Regions from separate parts of the Mesorhizobium sp. Root695 genome, predicted to be linked through region 3. Evidence: predicted binding sites of a transcription regulator. Region 3 holds the regulator's gene; each other region holds the start of a gene.
What was found. Region 3 encodes PhoB, which activates phosphate uptake and scavenging genes when phosphate is short. Its sites were predicted from a motif close to TGTCATNNANCTGTCAT; they were not measured.

Region 1 (3,406 bases), on a different contig from region 3:
GGCTGCCAGCCATAGAGCCAGTCGAGATCGGCAGCGAGTTTCTCTGACGAGCGCATCTTCAGGAACAGATTGCGGGCGATAGCTACGGGGCCTGTGGCATGCCAGGCAAGGCGGTTGACGGCGCCGCGACGCGCGACCCTGGCGACGCGCGGCCGCCGCAGGTTCTCCCAGATTTGAAGACTTTGTGCCGGATCGGCGGGGAAGTCGGCGATGATATCGGCAAGCATCGCCGCATCCTCGATCGCCATGGCCGCACCTTGCGCCGCGAACGGGGTCATCGCATGCGCGGCGTCGCCGATCAGCGCGATGCCGTCCGGCCTCGTCCAAGGCTGGTTCTGTTCGACAGTATGAAGCGGCCAGGTCAGCCACGCACCAACCATTTCCACCAGTTCTGTAAGACCAGGCGCGGTGCCGCGCATTGCGCTGGCGAGGATCCCGGGATCGGCATGGCCGGACCAGCCCTCGGCAATACGCTCGCCTCTGGTGAAGGCGACGAGGTTGAAGGCGTCGCCCTTGCTGACGGGGTAGGCCACCATATGGAAGCCCGGATACAGGAAGGTGGTGACGCAGTCCGGAGTGCCGATCGCCGCGAAAGCCTGCCCTGCGGCACTCTGCGCGGCAATGGTCGCGCGCCAAGCCAGTTCGCCGGAAAACCGGCTTCTTGGCGAGGTCGCCCTTTTGGCCGAATCGACAAGGGCGCGCACTGACGACCAGACGCCATCGGCGCCAACCAGCAGGAAGCCCTCGGCCGCGATGGTCTTGCCGTCGAACTCCGCCGTCGCGGTGATGCCATGCGTGCCGGTGGCAACGCTGCCGATACGGACGCCGGTGGTGAGACGGATATCCGGCATCTCGGCGACGCGCGCGGTCAGTGCGCTCTGCAGATCGGCCCTGTGAGCGACGAGATAGGGCGCTTGCCAGCGTGTTTCAGCGGCTTGTCCCAGCGGCACCCGCGCCAGTTCGCGCAACGTCGCTGCGTCCTTCAAGACCACCGCTTCCGGCCGCACCGCTGCCGGCAGCAGCCGGTCGAGCACGCCAAGCTGGCGAAGGATGCGTGTCGCGTTAGGAGAAAGCTGGAGGCCAGCACCGGCTGCTTCCAGACGCCGCGCCTGTTCGAACACCCGTACCGAGTAGCCGCGTTCGGCGAACGCAAGGGCTGCGGTCAGCCCGGCGACGCCCGCCCCGGCGATGACGACTTGCCGGGAACGCGTGTCATTCATCGGGCTTGTCGCGACTCAGGCGGCCTGGTCGATATAGATGCAGCCGGCCGGCAGCGTTTCCGTCGCCTTCAGCTTTGGCGAATAGCGGTAAAGCGTCGAGCAATAGGGGCAGACTTTTTCATCGTCGCTACCCATGTCGAGAAACACATGCGGGTGGTCGAAAGGCGGATTGGCACCAGTGCACATGAATTCCTTGACGCCGATGTCGATTGCCGGGTGGCCCGCATCGTTCTGAAAATGGGGAATGGAACCGCCTGCCATCGTCGTCTCCTTAACGCAGTCTCCTCTGCATCTGGATCATAACAGGCCTCTTTGCAAGATCGATGAAATCAAACTGTCGCAAAAGCCTGTCAGAGGATAAGTTAAGCCGGTTAACCGGCTGACGGTGTGGGAAGAGCAGGAACCATGAACGAACTGAAGCCGGTCCAGAGCGAATTCGTGAACGTCGAGGTGGCTCGTCCGGAGGGCGGCAACCCGGATCGCTTCGTCAACCGGGAGTTTTCCTGGCTGCAGTTCAACCGGCGCGTTCTCGAGGAATCGCTGAACCTCAATCATCCGCTGCTGGAGCGCGTCCGTTTCCTGTCGATCTCGGCCGCCAATCTCGACGAATTCTTCATGGTCCGCGTCGCCGGCCTCGCCGGCCAGGTGCGCGAGGGCATCACGCTGAAGAGCCCTGACGGCCGCACCCCCGAACAGCAGCTCGAACAGCTGCTGCGTGAGGTCGAGCGGCTGCAGGAAGACCAGCAGAAGAGCCTTTCGGCGCTCACCGTGCTGCTCAACAAGGAAGGCATCGAGAGCATCACCCGCGATGCGCTGACCAAGGAGGAAAAGGTCTGGCTGGAAGACCATTTCCAGGGGCAGGTGTTCCCGGTGCTCACCCCGCTGTCGATCGACCCGGCGCATCCGTTCCCGTTCATTCCCAATCTCGGCTTCTCGATGGCGCTCCAACTGCGCCACCGCAAGAACGGCGAAGAGATGAGCGCGCTGCTGCGTCTGCCGGTTGCGCTGAAGCGCTTCATCCGCCTGCCGGACCGCAAGCATCATGTCCGCTTCATCCCGCTGGAAGAGGCTGTCGGCCTGTACATCGGCAAGCTGTTTCCCGGCTACGAGGTCAAGGGCTCCGGCACGTTCCGCATCATTCGTGACAGCGATATCGAGGTCGAGGAGGAGTCCGAGGATCTGGTGCGTCTGTTCGAAACGGCGCTGAAGCGGCGGCGGCGCGGGTCGGTGATCCGCATCGAATTCGACAGACTGATGCCTTCCGAATTGCGCGACTTCGTGGCAGGCGAGCTTGGAGTGTCGTCGAGCCGCATCAGCGTCCTGACCGGACCGCTGGCGCTCAGCCAGATCTCCGAGATCGTCGCCGTCCCACGTGACGATCTGAAATTCACGCCCTACAATCCGCGTTTTCCCGAGCGCATCCGCGAGCATGGCGGCGACTGTTTCGCCGCCATCCGCGAGAAGGACATCGTCGTCCATCACCCCTACGAATCCTTCGACGTCGTCGTGCAGTTCCTGCGCCAGGCGATGGCCGACCCGGAAGTGGTGGCAATCAAGCAGACGCTTTACCGCACCTCCAATGACAGCCCGATCGTGCGCGCGCTGGTCGACGCGGCCGAGGCCGGCAAGTCGGTGACAGCGCTGGTCGAGCTCAAGGCGCGCTTCGACGAAGAAGCCAATATCCGCTGGGCGCGCGACCTGGAGCGTGCCGGCGTGCAGGTCGTGTTCGGCTTCCTCGAACTGAAAACGCATGCGAAAATGTCGCTGGTGGTGCGGCGCGAGGACGGCAAGCTGCGCAACTATGTGCATCTTGGCACCGGCAACTACCATCCGGTCACAGCGCGCATCTATACCGACCTGTCCTTCTTCACCACCGATCCGACGATCGCCCGCGATGTCGCCCAGCTCTTCAATTTCATCACCGGCTACGCCGAGCCGACGGATGAAATGCGGTTGGCGATCTCGCCGTTCACGCTGAGAAGCCGTATCCTGAAGCACATTGCGGACGAGATCGCCTATGCGGTGGAGGGGAAACCGGCGCGCATCTGGATGAAGATGAACGCGCTCGTCGATCCGATCATCATCGACGCGCTCTATGATGCCAGCCGAGCCGGCGTCGAGATCGACCTTGTCGTGCGCGGCATCTGCTGCTTGCGGCCGCAGGTTCCAGGCCTGTCGGAAAACAT
Region 2 (3,406 bases), on a different contig from region 3:
GGCGTGTCGCCGTCGTCGCGGTCTGCGTCATCTGGTCGATCATCGAATTCGCCACCGGCACGCCGTTCTGGGGCATGATCGCGCTCGGCTTCGCCGGCTACGCCGTCTGGCAGTTCTTCTATCTTTACAAGCCGGCCGAAGAGGGCAAGGCAACGGTCGAGCCCGAACCGAAGGAGTAACCCGATGTCGAAGCTGCTGGTGAAGGCCGACAAGGGCCATGGCCTCGTCGCCCATGTGACGCCGCAAATCGCGGGCTGGACATATGTCGGTTTCGACCTGCATCGGCTCAAGCCCGGTGAGACGGCCTCCGGAAAAACGAATGATCGCGAAGTCTGCTTGGTGTTCGTCACCGGCAAGGGCAATGCGTCAGCCGGCGGCAAGGACCTCGGCCAGCTCGGCGAGCGCATGTCGCCCTTCGAGGGCAAGCCCTGGTCGGTCTACGTCCCTGAGGGATCGGACTGGTCGGTGACAGCAGACACCGAGCTGGAACTCGCGGTCTGCTCGGCGCCGGGCCTTGGCGGCGGTCTGCCGGTGCGGGTGATCGCACCGGACGATCTCGGCCAGGAGGTACGCGGCAAAGGCACCAACACGCGCTACGTCACCAACATCCTGCCGGAGGGCAAGCCAGCCGATTCGCTGCTGGTGGTCGAGGTCATCACGCCCGGCGGCCACACGTCGAGCTATCCGCCGCACAAGCACGACCAGGACAATCTGCCCGCCGAATCCTATCTTGAGGAAACCTACTATCACCGCCTCAATCCGCCGCAGGGCTTTGCTTTCCAGCGCGTCTACACCGACGCCGACAAAAATGGCCATCGCGCGCTGGATGAGGCGATGGCGATCGAGGACGGCGATGTCGTGCTGGTGCCCAAGGGCTATCACCCCTGCGCCGCCTGCCACGGCTATGACCTCTATTATCTCAACGTGATGGCCGGACCGAAGCGGACGTGGAAATTCCACAATGCACCCGAGCACGAATGGCTGATGAAGGCCTGACCGGTTCGTTCAGCCTTCGCGACAACTGGTCCAGCACGAAAAAATCGCCGGCTAATGACCCGGCCGCACCGTTTTGTTACCTGAATGCCTGCAAGGCTTCGTCAATCCGTCATGGAAATCACCTATGGCAGCGGAGCTGACGAGGACTTTCCATGCGCTACGCCCTCTATTTCACCCCCCGGCAGGACGAACCGCTGGCGCGGATCGCCGCCAACTGGCTCGGCCGCGACCCGTTTGGTGCCGCGACAAAGCCGGTCGAGGCGGTGGCCGACCTGTCGGCGGCTGAAGTCGCCTTCCACACCGCTTCGGCGCGCCGCTACGGTTTCCACGCGACGCTGAAAGCCCCCTTCCGCCTGGCTGCCAACGAGACGGAAGCCTCGCTACGCGCCGCACTCGACCATTTTGCCGAGGCAACGCCGGTGGTGACCATACCGCGTCTCGTCATCAGCCAGATCGACGGCTTCTTCGCACTGGTCCCGGAAGGGCCGCTGCCGGCGCTCAATCGCTTCGCCGATGACGTGGTGCTCGGCTTCGACCGGTTTCGCGCGCCGCTGACCGAGGCGGAAATCGAGCGGCGCAGCCCGGATTCGCTGAAGCCGGCCGAGTTCCGCAATCTCTGCCAATGGGGCTATCCCTATGTCTTCGAAACCTTCCGCTTCCACATGACGCTGTCCGGCCGGACAGCGTCACAGGAAAGCCCTCGTTTGCGCGCAGCAATCGACAGTCTGTTCGCGGACATTCTGCGACAGCCGGTTCTGGTGGATGCGCTGACATTGTTTGTCGAAACCGAACCGGGCGCACCGTTCATGGTGCTCTCGCATCACGCACTCGGGCGCCGCTCCGCCAGAAAAACTGCCTGACACCCTGCCGGAACAAGCACAGCCTGAACAACCAAGGACTGCCTGAAATGACCGCCGAGACTGTTCTCCACAACGCCCGCATCGTGCTTGCCGACGAGATCGTCGAGGGTTCGCTGGTGCTGCGCGACGGCTTTATCGCCGGCATAGAAGCGGGTGCCAGCCAAACCAGTGGAAGCATGGCCGGCGAGGATATGGGCGGCGACTATATCATTCCCGGGCTGGTCGAACTCCATACGGACCATCTCGAAGGCCATTACGCGCCGCGGCCCAAGGTGCGCTGGAATCCGATCGCCGCCGTGCTCGCCCATGACGCGCAGGTGGCGACCGCCGGCATCACCACCGTGCTCGACGCCCTGCGCGTCGGCATGGACGAAGACGCTGACCTGACGTCGACAGACATCCGCAAGCTGGCCGATGCGATCGAGGACAGCGTCCAGCAGGATCGTCTGCGCGCCGACCATTTCATCCATCTGCGTTGCGAGGTTTCGGCGCCGGACTGCCTCGGGGCATTCGCCAATTTCGACGGCGACGAGCGGGTCAAGCTGGCATCGCTGATGGACCATGCGCCCGGCCAGCGCCAGTTCGTCAATCTCGAAACCTATGCCTATTATTACCAGCGCAAGCTGAAGCTGACCGATCGCGACTTCAAGGTGTTCTGCGAAAAGCGGATGGGGGAATCGGCGCGCAATTCGGCACCTAACCGGGCGGTGATCGCCGCCGCCTGCCATGAGCGCGGCATCGTGCTGGCCAGCCATGACGACGCCACCCTTGGCCATGTCGGCGAGGCGATCGAACAGGGCGTGCGCGTCGCCGAGTTCCCGACCACGGAGGAGGCCGCCAGGGCCTCGAAAGAGGCCGGGCTCGGCGTGCTGATGGGTGCGCCCAACGTCATGCGCGGCGCCTCGCATTCGGGCAACGTCTCGGCCCGCACGCTGGCCAGCGACGGCCTGCTCGACATCCTGTCATCCGACTACATTCCCTTCAGCCTGATCCAGTCGGCATTCTTCCTTGGCGATGTCGTCGAAGGCATTTCCCTGCCGCAGGCGGTCGCCATGGTCTCGAAGAACCCGGCCGAAGCGGTTGGCCTGACCGACCGCGGTGTCATCGAACAGGGCCGCCGCGCCGATCTGGTGCGCGTGCGCGTAGACGACCATGTCCCGGTCGTGCGCACCGTCTGGCGGCAGGGACGCCGGGTGGCATGATGGTGTCGGCGCTGATCGAGCGGGAATTGTCCGCCGAGACGTTTCCGATCCGCGATGGCGTCTTCGTCGCCGTGGTCGGACCGAGTGGCGCCGGCAAGGACACGGTGATCGGCTACGCCCGCGCCCGCTTCGCCGACGAAACAAGGCTGGAGTTCGTCCGCCGCGTCATCACGCGGCCCAGCGATGCCGCCAGCGAGGACCACGACACGCTGGCTGACGCCGCCTTCGTCGAAGCCGAAGCGGATGGCGCCTTCGCCATCTCCTGGGAGGCGCACGGCTTGCGCTATGGCATCCCGGCCGATGTCGACTGGGCGGTCGCCAATGGCCATGTCGCCGTCGCCAACGTGT
Region 3 (3,406 bases):
CGCCTGCGCGACCGACGCGAGCGTCAGCGACATGGCGACACCCGCCAGGATGGCGGCTGTGAATCTTTTCATAATATCCTCCCTGCGCCGCGTATGGCGCGACCAGACTGACCCTAAGGCCGGCACAGAGGCTCTATTTTTTCGAGCCTCGAAAAAATACTGGTCCAACACCCGAACGCTGTCAACATCGATTCTGATGGATTTTGATGTCCTTCCGAATTTTTTTCGAGCCTCGGAATAAATAAATGACAGGGCCGACCGCTTCTGCCAGTATTTGACCGCGTTGACGGCAGCGTTCCAGGAGCAGGAAAGAACCGCGGCGACCCGGAGGATGTGAAGAAACATGTCGGTCGGAATCCGCCACGACGATTTGCGCCGGCGCAACCGGGCGATGGTGATTGCGGCCGTGCGCCGCGCCGGACAGCCGTCCCGCACCGAGATCGCGGCGACCACGGGCCTCAGCCATTCGACCATCTCGGCGATCTCGTCCGACCTGATCGGTGAAGGCATCCTGACCGAAAGCAAGCCAAGCGAAGCCGGCTCACTCAGACGCGGTCGGCCGCAGGTCGGCCTCAGCCTCAATCCGGAAGCGGCGGCGGTGATGACCGTGGTGCTGTCGCTGAATTTCCTCTCCGTCGCCGTCATCGACTACGCCGGCCAGGTGATATCAGAGGAACAGCGCCGGCTGGACACGCAGACAATGTCGCGCGACGCGCTGATCGGCGAATGCGTCGGCATCGTGCGGCGCCGCCTCGAAGATCCCGATCTTGACGTCCGCAGCGTCGCCCGTATCGCGCTGGCGATCCAGGGCATCACCGATACCCATGCTCGCGCGATGCTTTGGTCGCCGATCACGCCGCACACCGACATCGCCTTCGCCGACATACTCGAAGACGAGTTCGGCATTCCCGCCACCGTGGAGAACGACTGCAACATGATGGCGATAGCGCTGCGCTGGCGCGATCCTGATCGCTACCGCGACGATTTCATCGCCATCCTCTTGTCGCACGGCATCGGCATGGGCCTGGTGCTGAAAGGCGAGCTGTTCACCGGCACCCATTCCTCGGGCGGCGAGTTCGGCCACATGATCCATCAGCCGAACGGCGCTCTGTGCCGCTGCGGACGGCGTGGCTGCGTCGAGGCCTATGCCGGCAACTACGCCATCTGGCGCAATGCAAGGCAGCTGGGCGAGGACGCAGAACCTGTCGCCGACGTCAGCGACGCCGACATGCGCGCCCTGGCGACCGCGGCCCGCGAAAAGGATGGCCCCGAGCGCGAGGCCTATCGCAAGGCTGGCGAAGCGCTCGGTTACGGCCTCGGCAGCCTGTTCGCGCTGATCGATCCGGCGCCCGTTGCCATGGTCGGCGTCAGCGCCGCCGCCTTCGACCTGATCGAGCCCGCATTGCGCGAGGCGATTGCCCAGACCGCCGGCGGCCAGCACTCGAAATCGATTTCCTTCGACACCGAGCCGAACGAACTGCCGCTGATCCGCGAAGGCTGCGCCATGCGCGCGCTGACCTTCGTCGACCAGGAGATTTTCGCGCCGGGCGCGCAGGCGAGAGGAAGCGTCGCAGGCAAAAACGTGGCGTGAATTCAGACGGGCGGGTTCAGTCCTCGCGGATCGCGTAACCTGCCCCGCGAATGGTGCGGATGACGTCGGGCATGCGGCCGTTGTTGACCGCCTTGCGCAGCCGGCCGACATGCACGTCGACCGTGCGCTCGTCGATGTAGATCGTCTCGCCCCAGACATTGTCGAGCAACTGGCTGCGCGAGAACACGCGGCCGGGATGGCGCATCATGAACTCGAGCAGGCGGAACTCGGTCGGCCCGAGTCGGATCTCGCTCTTCTTGCGATAGACCCGGTGCGATTCTCGATCGAGCACGATGTCGCCGACCTTCAGCACGCTGGACAGCACTTCCGGCTTGGCGCGGCGCAGCAGCGCCTTGACCCTGGCCATGAATTCCGGCGTCGAGAACGGCTTGACCAGATAGTCGTCGGCGCCGGTCGACAGGCCGCGTACGCGGTCGCTCTCCTCGCCGCGCGCAGTCAGCATGATGATCGGCAGCCGCTCGGTCTCGGGGCGCATTCTCAGCCGACGACAGAGTTCGATGCCGGAAACCGCCGGAACCATCCAGTCGAGCACGAGAAGGTCGGGAACGTTCTCCTGCAGCCGGATCTCGGCCTCGTCGCCGCGCGTCACCACCTCGACCTGGTAGCCTTCGGATTCGAGATTGTAGCGGAGCAGCACGCCTAGCGGCTCCTCGTCCTCCACCACCATGATGCGTGGCGCGATCATCGACTGGTCACCCCTGTCGTCATGCCGCCGGCGCGGACATCGCCGTTTCGTCCTGCTTCGGACGATTGGCGGGCAGTTGCGTACCGGTCAAAACATAATAGGCATTTTCGGCGATGTTGGTCACATGGTCGCCGATGCGCTCGAGGTTCTTGGCGCAGAACAGCAGATGCGTGCAGGCCGTGATGTTGCGCGGGTCTTCCATCATGTAGGTCAGGAGTTCGCGGAACACCGAAGTGTACTTGACGTCGATGCGTTCGTCGTCGGCACGCAGTTTCGCCAGGGCAGCGGCGTCGCGCGCCGCATATTCCTCGATCACGCCCTGCACCTGGATCAGCACCAGCTGCGCCATCCCGTCGATCGAATGCGACAGGTCGCGCGGCGTTACGCTGAGGCCGACGGTACCGACGCGCTTGGCGATGTTCTTGGCAAGGTCGCCGATGCGTTCGAGATCGCCGGCCATGCGGATCGAACCGACGACATGGCGCAGATCGTCGGCCATCGGCTGCCGCTTGGCGATCAACGTGATGGCGCGGTCGTCGAGCTCGCGCTGGCGCGCATCCATGATCGCATCGTCGGAGACGACGCGCTGTGCCAGGGCGTTGTCGGAATTCAAAAGCGCCTTGGTCGCACCGCCGACCATCGAGCCGGCGAGATCGCCCATGTCGCTGATGAGCCTGCTGATCTGACCGAGATCTTCGTCGAAAGAAGCGACTGTATGTTCGCCCATGATCTTATCCCTCGTATGCCTGAACTCAGCCAAAGCGGCCGGTGATGTAGTCCTGCGTGCGCTTCTCGCGGGGCGACGTGAAGATCTTCTCGGTGCGGTCGAACTCGACCAGTTCGCCCAGATACATGAAGGCTGTCTGCTTCGACACGCGCGCCGCCTGCTGCATGTTGTGGGTGACGATGACGATCGTGTAGTCGGCTTGCAACTCGTCGATCAGCTCCTCGATCTTGGCGGTCGACAGCGGATCGAGCGCCGACGCCGGCTCGTCGAGCAGGATGACTTCCGGCTTCACCGCCACGGTGCGGGCGATGCAGAGCCGCTGCTGCTGGCCACCGGAGAGGCTGAGGCCGCTGGCGCTGAGCTTGTCCTTGACCTCGGTCCA
Region 4 (3,406 bases), on a different contig from region 3:
CAAGGAATGGAAGTAGCCATTGTGGAAGAAGCTTTTGCGCAGCGCCACATTGCGCAGCGTCGGCGTGCGAAACAGGCCGCAATAGTCGGCTCGGCCTTTGAAGTCGGTGCGCAGTGGCCCGCACAGGCCGAGATCAACATAGGCGGGGTCGGCGTTGGCGGGAATCGCCCTGTTGCGCGGCACGGCGACGGCGATCAGGCCGAAATCGGTGAATTGCGGCGGCTCGCCGTCATTGGCCGGTTCGCTGAGATGGCAACTGGCGCAATTGCCCTTGGCCGCGTCCTCGAACAGCGCGCGACCGCGTAACTCCTGCGCCGACAGCGTCGTCTTGCCGGCAAGGAAGGCGTCGTAGCGGCTGGAATAGGGATAGAAGTCGGGCGCACTCTGCTCGAAGGTGCCAAGCGCCTCGGCGGCGGCGTCGAAGGCGTCGTCCGGATGGTCGAGAACGTTGTCGCCGAAGGCGGCCTTGAAGTCGTCGGCATAGGCCGCCTTGCGCAAGGCGGACGTGACGGCGGCGGCATCCTTGTTGGCCATCTCGAACGGCGACCGCAGCGGGATCTTCGCCTGGTCGCTGCCGCGGTCGGCGCGGCCGTCCCAGGTGAGGCCGCCGGTTGGACCATTGTCGACGCTCTCGTCGCCTTCATCCTCGGAATCGTAGAAATGCTCGGTGAAGGCCGGCGCCGCCTGCAAATAGCGCAGCGAGGGCACGGCACGCAGTCCGTGTTGGTCGAGATGCGGCCCGCCCATTTCGACGGGTGCCGCCGAGGCTGGGCCGAAGGCATGGTGCGGGTCATGGCAGGACGAGCAGGCCTGCTTGCCGGAGGCAGACAGCGATGGGTCTAAGAACATTTTCCGGCCAATCGCAGTCAGGGCGGCGGCGCGTGCGAAGGCGTCCGCCCGCGACATCGGCCCGGGATGGACGCTGCCGGTTCCGGCGCGAACAACGGTCGCCGGCAGGGGCACGGCAAAGCCGAATATCGATGTCGCGGCGGCCGCGATCATCAGGCTTTTCCATCCTCCTGTTGTCATGGGTTCAATCCAGTTTGCTCCGGAATTAGGTTCGCACTGCAACAGATTGATGACTGGTCCATCCGCTCACGCAACCGTGTTCGCCGGCAGCGCAAATGTCACAAAGGTGACAAGGCATCGACTTAGCCTTTGCAGCCATGGCCGTTGCCCCCAGCCATGCATTGCTCCCTCTAGCCATCCCCCCAGCCATGAGGACTTCCCATGACGCGGCTCACGCTTCTCACCTCGCTTTGCCTCGCCTCGACGGCGCTGGCGTCGTTCACCGCTGCTGCCAACGCCGCGCCGCCCGGCTACGACAAGATCGACACCGTCGTCGTCATCTATGCCGAGAACCGCAGCTTCGATAATCTCTATGGCGGCTTCCCCGGCGCCAACGGCCTGGCCAACGTCTCCGCCGACCAGGCGCGCCAGCTCGACCGCGACGGCAAGCCGCTCACCGAACTGCCGCCTGCCTGGGGCGGGCTGACCGCCAAGGGGGTGACGCCGCCGGTGACCGAGGCGCAGTCGGCGCATCTCACCAATGCCAGCTTCGCCATCGACGATGCCAGCGGCTTCAACGAGAAAACCTCCGTCGTCACACGCGACCTCTGGCATCGCTTCTATCAGGAGCAGATGCAGATCGACGCGGGCAAGAACGACAAGTTCGTCGCCTGGGCCGATTCCGGCGGCCTCGTGATGGGCCATTATGACGGATCGGTGCTGCCGATGTGGGCGGTGGCGAAGAAATACGTTCTGGCCGACAATTTCTTCCAGGGCGCCTTCGGCGGCTCCTTCCTCAACCATTTCCAGCTCGCCTGTGCCTGCGCGCCGGTCTATCCGCACGCCGACACCAGCCCGGTGAAGGGGCAGATCGCCGTCGTCGAGGCGGACGGCAAGACGCTGAAGGTGGCCGACAATTCGCCGGCCTCTGCACTTGGCGGCGCACCGAAATTCGTCAATGACGGCGCCATCACGCCCGACTTCTATGCCGTCAACACCATGCAGCCGCCCTATCAGCCGAGCGCCAACAAGCCGGTCGAGGGCGGCGACAAGGCACTGGCCGATCCGGCGCAGCCGACCACGCTGCCGCCGCAGCACGACATCACCATCGGCGACCTGCTGTCGCTGAAGGGCGTCGACTGGGCCTGGTATGCCGGCGCCTGGCAGGCAACGCTCGACGGCAAGAACGCGACGCCGGTGCCGAACTTCCAGTTCCACCACCAGCCGTTCAACTATTTCGCCGCTTACGCGCCCGGCACTGCCGCGCGGGCCGAGCATCTGCGCGACGGCGGCCTGGATGGTGCCGAGTTCATCAAGGCGATCGACGACGGCAAGCTGCCTTCGGTGAGCTTCTACAAGCCACAAGGCAATCTCAACGAGCATGGCGGCTATGCCGATGTCGCGAGCGGCGACCAGCATCTCGCCGACCTCGTCTCGCATCTCGAGAAGAGCCCGCAATGGAGCCACATGCTGGTGGTCGTCACCTATGACGAGAATGGCGGCTTCTGGGATCATGTCGCGCCGCCGAAGGCCGACCGTTGGGGGCCGGGCAACCGCGTCCCGGCTTTCATCGTCTCGCCTTATGCCAAGATGGGCACGGTCGACCACACGCAATACGACACGACGTCGATCCTGCGCTTCATCACCGCGCGCTACGATTTGCCGGTGCTGTCCGGCATCGTCGCCCGCGACAAGGCGCTGCGCAACAACGACCAGCCGCCGATGGGCGACCTGAGCGCGGCTCTCGATCTCAGCCGGTAGGTGGGCTTCAAAACAGGCCGCCGCGTCGCAAAGGCGCGGCGGCCTGTTTCAAGGGCCGGTCACCAGGGAAAAAACCAGTTTCTGCAGATTGCCGCCGTTGCCGAATTCGACGCGGTCGAAATCGCGGCTTGCCTGAACCCGCGCCTTCGAGATCGCGTCGAGCCGACGAACCGCTTCGGCCCTGGTCTTGCTGCATTTGGGATCATCGGCAATCTTCAGGCCGTCCGTCGCGGCTTCGATGTCGTGGACCATCTGTACCATGCTGGCGCCATGCACCTTCTCATGGGCGCTGACGCCGGCGATGAACACATCCCAGTTCTTCCGGACGGCAGGCGGCAGCGAGCCGGAGGGTTTTGGCAATGTGTAGGTGATGATCAGTTTTGGCCGTCCCGCCGTAAGTATGCAGTCCTCGCCGCTGGGTTTGTAGTCCCTGACCCCCCAGGTCAGTTTGAAATTGGTGTAGGCGATGGCGCGGGCAATGCCGAGCTTTGGCCCGTTCTCGCCGATCGAGCGGTAGAGTTCGGCGCCGGACTGGCCCGAGATGGCGTAGGGCTCGATCTTCTCGACCGGCTTCCACTGCGCATGGGCGGCCAGCGGCAAGGCCAGCAAGACGGCCAGCAGAAGACACAGACGAACA

Region 1: a site for PhoB is predicted at 1,545-1,561, ahead of ASD99_RS17780 (RNA degradosome polyphosphate kinase). Genes of this name have one in related genera too.
Region 2: a site for PhoB is predicted at 1,093-1,109, ahead of ASD99_RS01365 (DUF1045 domain-containing protein). Genes of this name have one in related genera too.
Region 4: a site for PhoB is predicted at 1,068-1,084, ahead of ASD99_RS03900 (acid phosphatase). Genes of this name have one in related genera too.

Annotation. Positions count from the first base shown of each region.
Region 1 covers NZ_LMHO01000019.1:43,918-47,323, forward strand. The annotation lists gene ASD99_RS17770 (FAD-dependent monooxygenase) at 1-1,220, opposite strand, end outside; gene ASD99_RS17775 (zinc-finger domain-containing protein) at 1,236-1,481, opposite strand; gene ASD99_RS17780 (RNA degradosome polyphosphate kinase) at 1,626-3,406, shown strand, end outside.
Region 2 covers NZ_LMHO01000001.1:271,135-274,540, reverse strand. The annotation lists gene ASD99_RS01375 (hypothetical protein) at 1-179, shown strand, start outside; gene iolB (5-deoxy-glucuronate isomerase) at 184-996, shown strand; gene ASD99_RS01365 (DUF1045 domain-containing protein) at 1,149-1,856, shown strand; gene ASD99_RS01360 (alpha-D-ribose 1-methylphosphonate 5-triphosphate diphosphatase) at 1,904-3,058, shown strand; gene phnN (phosphonate metabolism protein/1,5-bisphosphokinase (PRPP-forming) PhnN) at 3,055-3,406, shown strand, end outside.
Region 3 covers NZ_LMHO01000042.1:36,059-39,464, forward strand. The annotation lists gene xylF (D-xylose ABC transporter substrate-binding protein) at 1-72, opposite strand, end outside; gene ASD99_RS25465 (ROK family protein) at 344-1,591, shown strand; gene phoB (phosphate regulon transcriptional regulator PhoB) at 1,608-2,297, opposite strand; gene phoU (phosphate signaling complex protein PhoU) at 2,317-3,024, opposite strand; gene pstB (phosphate ABC transporter ATP-binding protein PstB) at 3,050-3,406, opposite strand, start outside.
Region 4 covers NZ_LMHO01000002.1:170,053-173,458, forward strand. The annotation lists gene ASD99_RS03895 (cytochrome-c peroxidase) at 1-1,029, opposite strand, end outside; gene ASD99_RS03900 (acid phosphatase) at 1,231-2,769, shown strand; gene ASD99_RS03905 (DUF922 domain-containing Zn-dependent protease) at 2,818-3,406, opposite strand, start outside.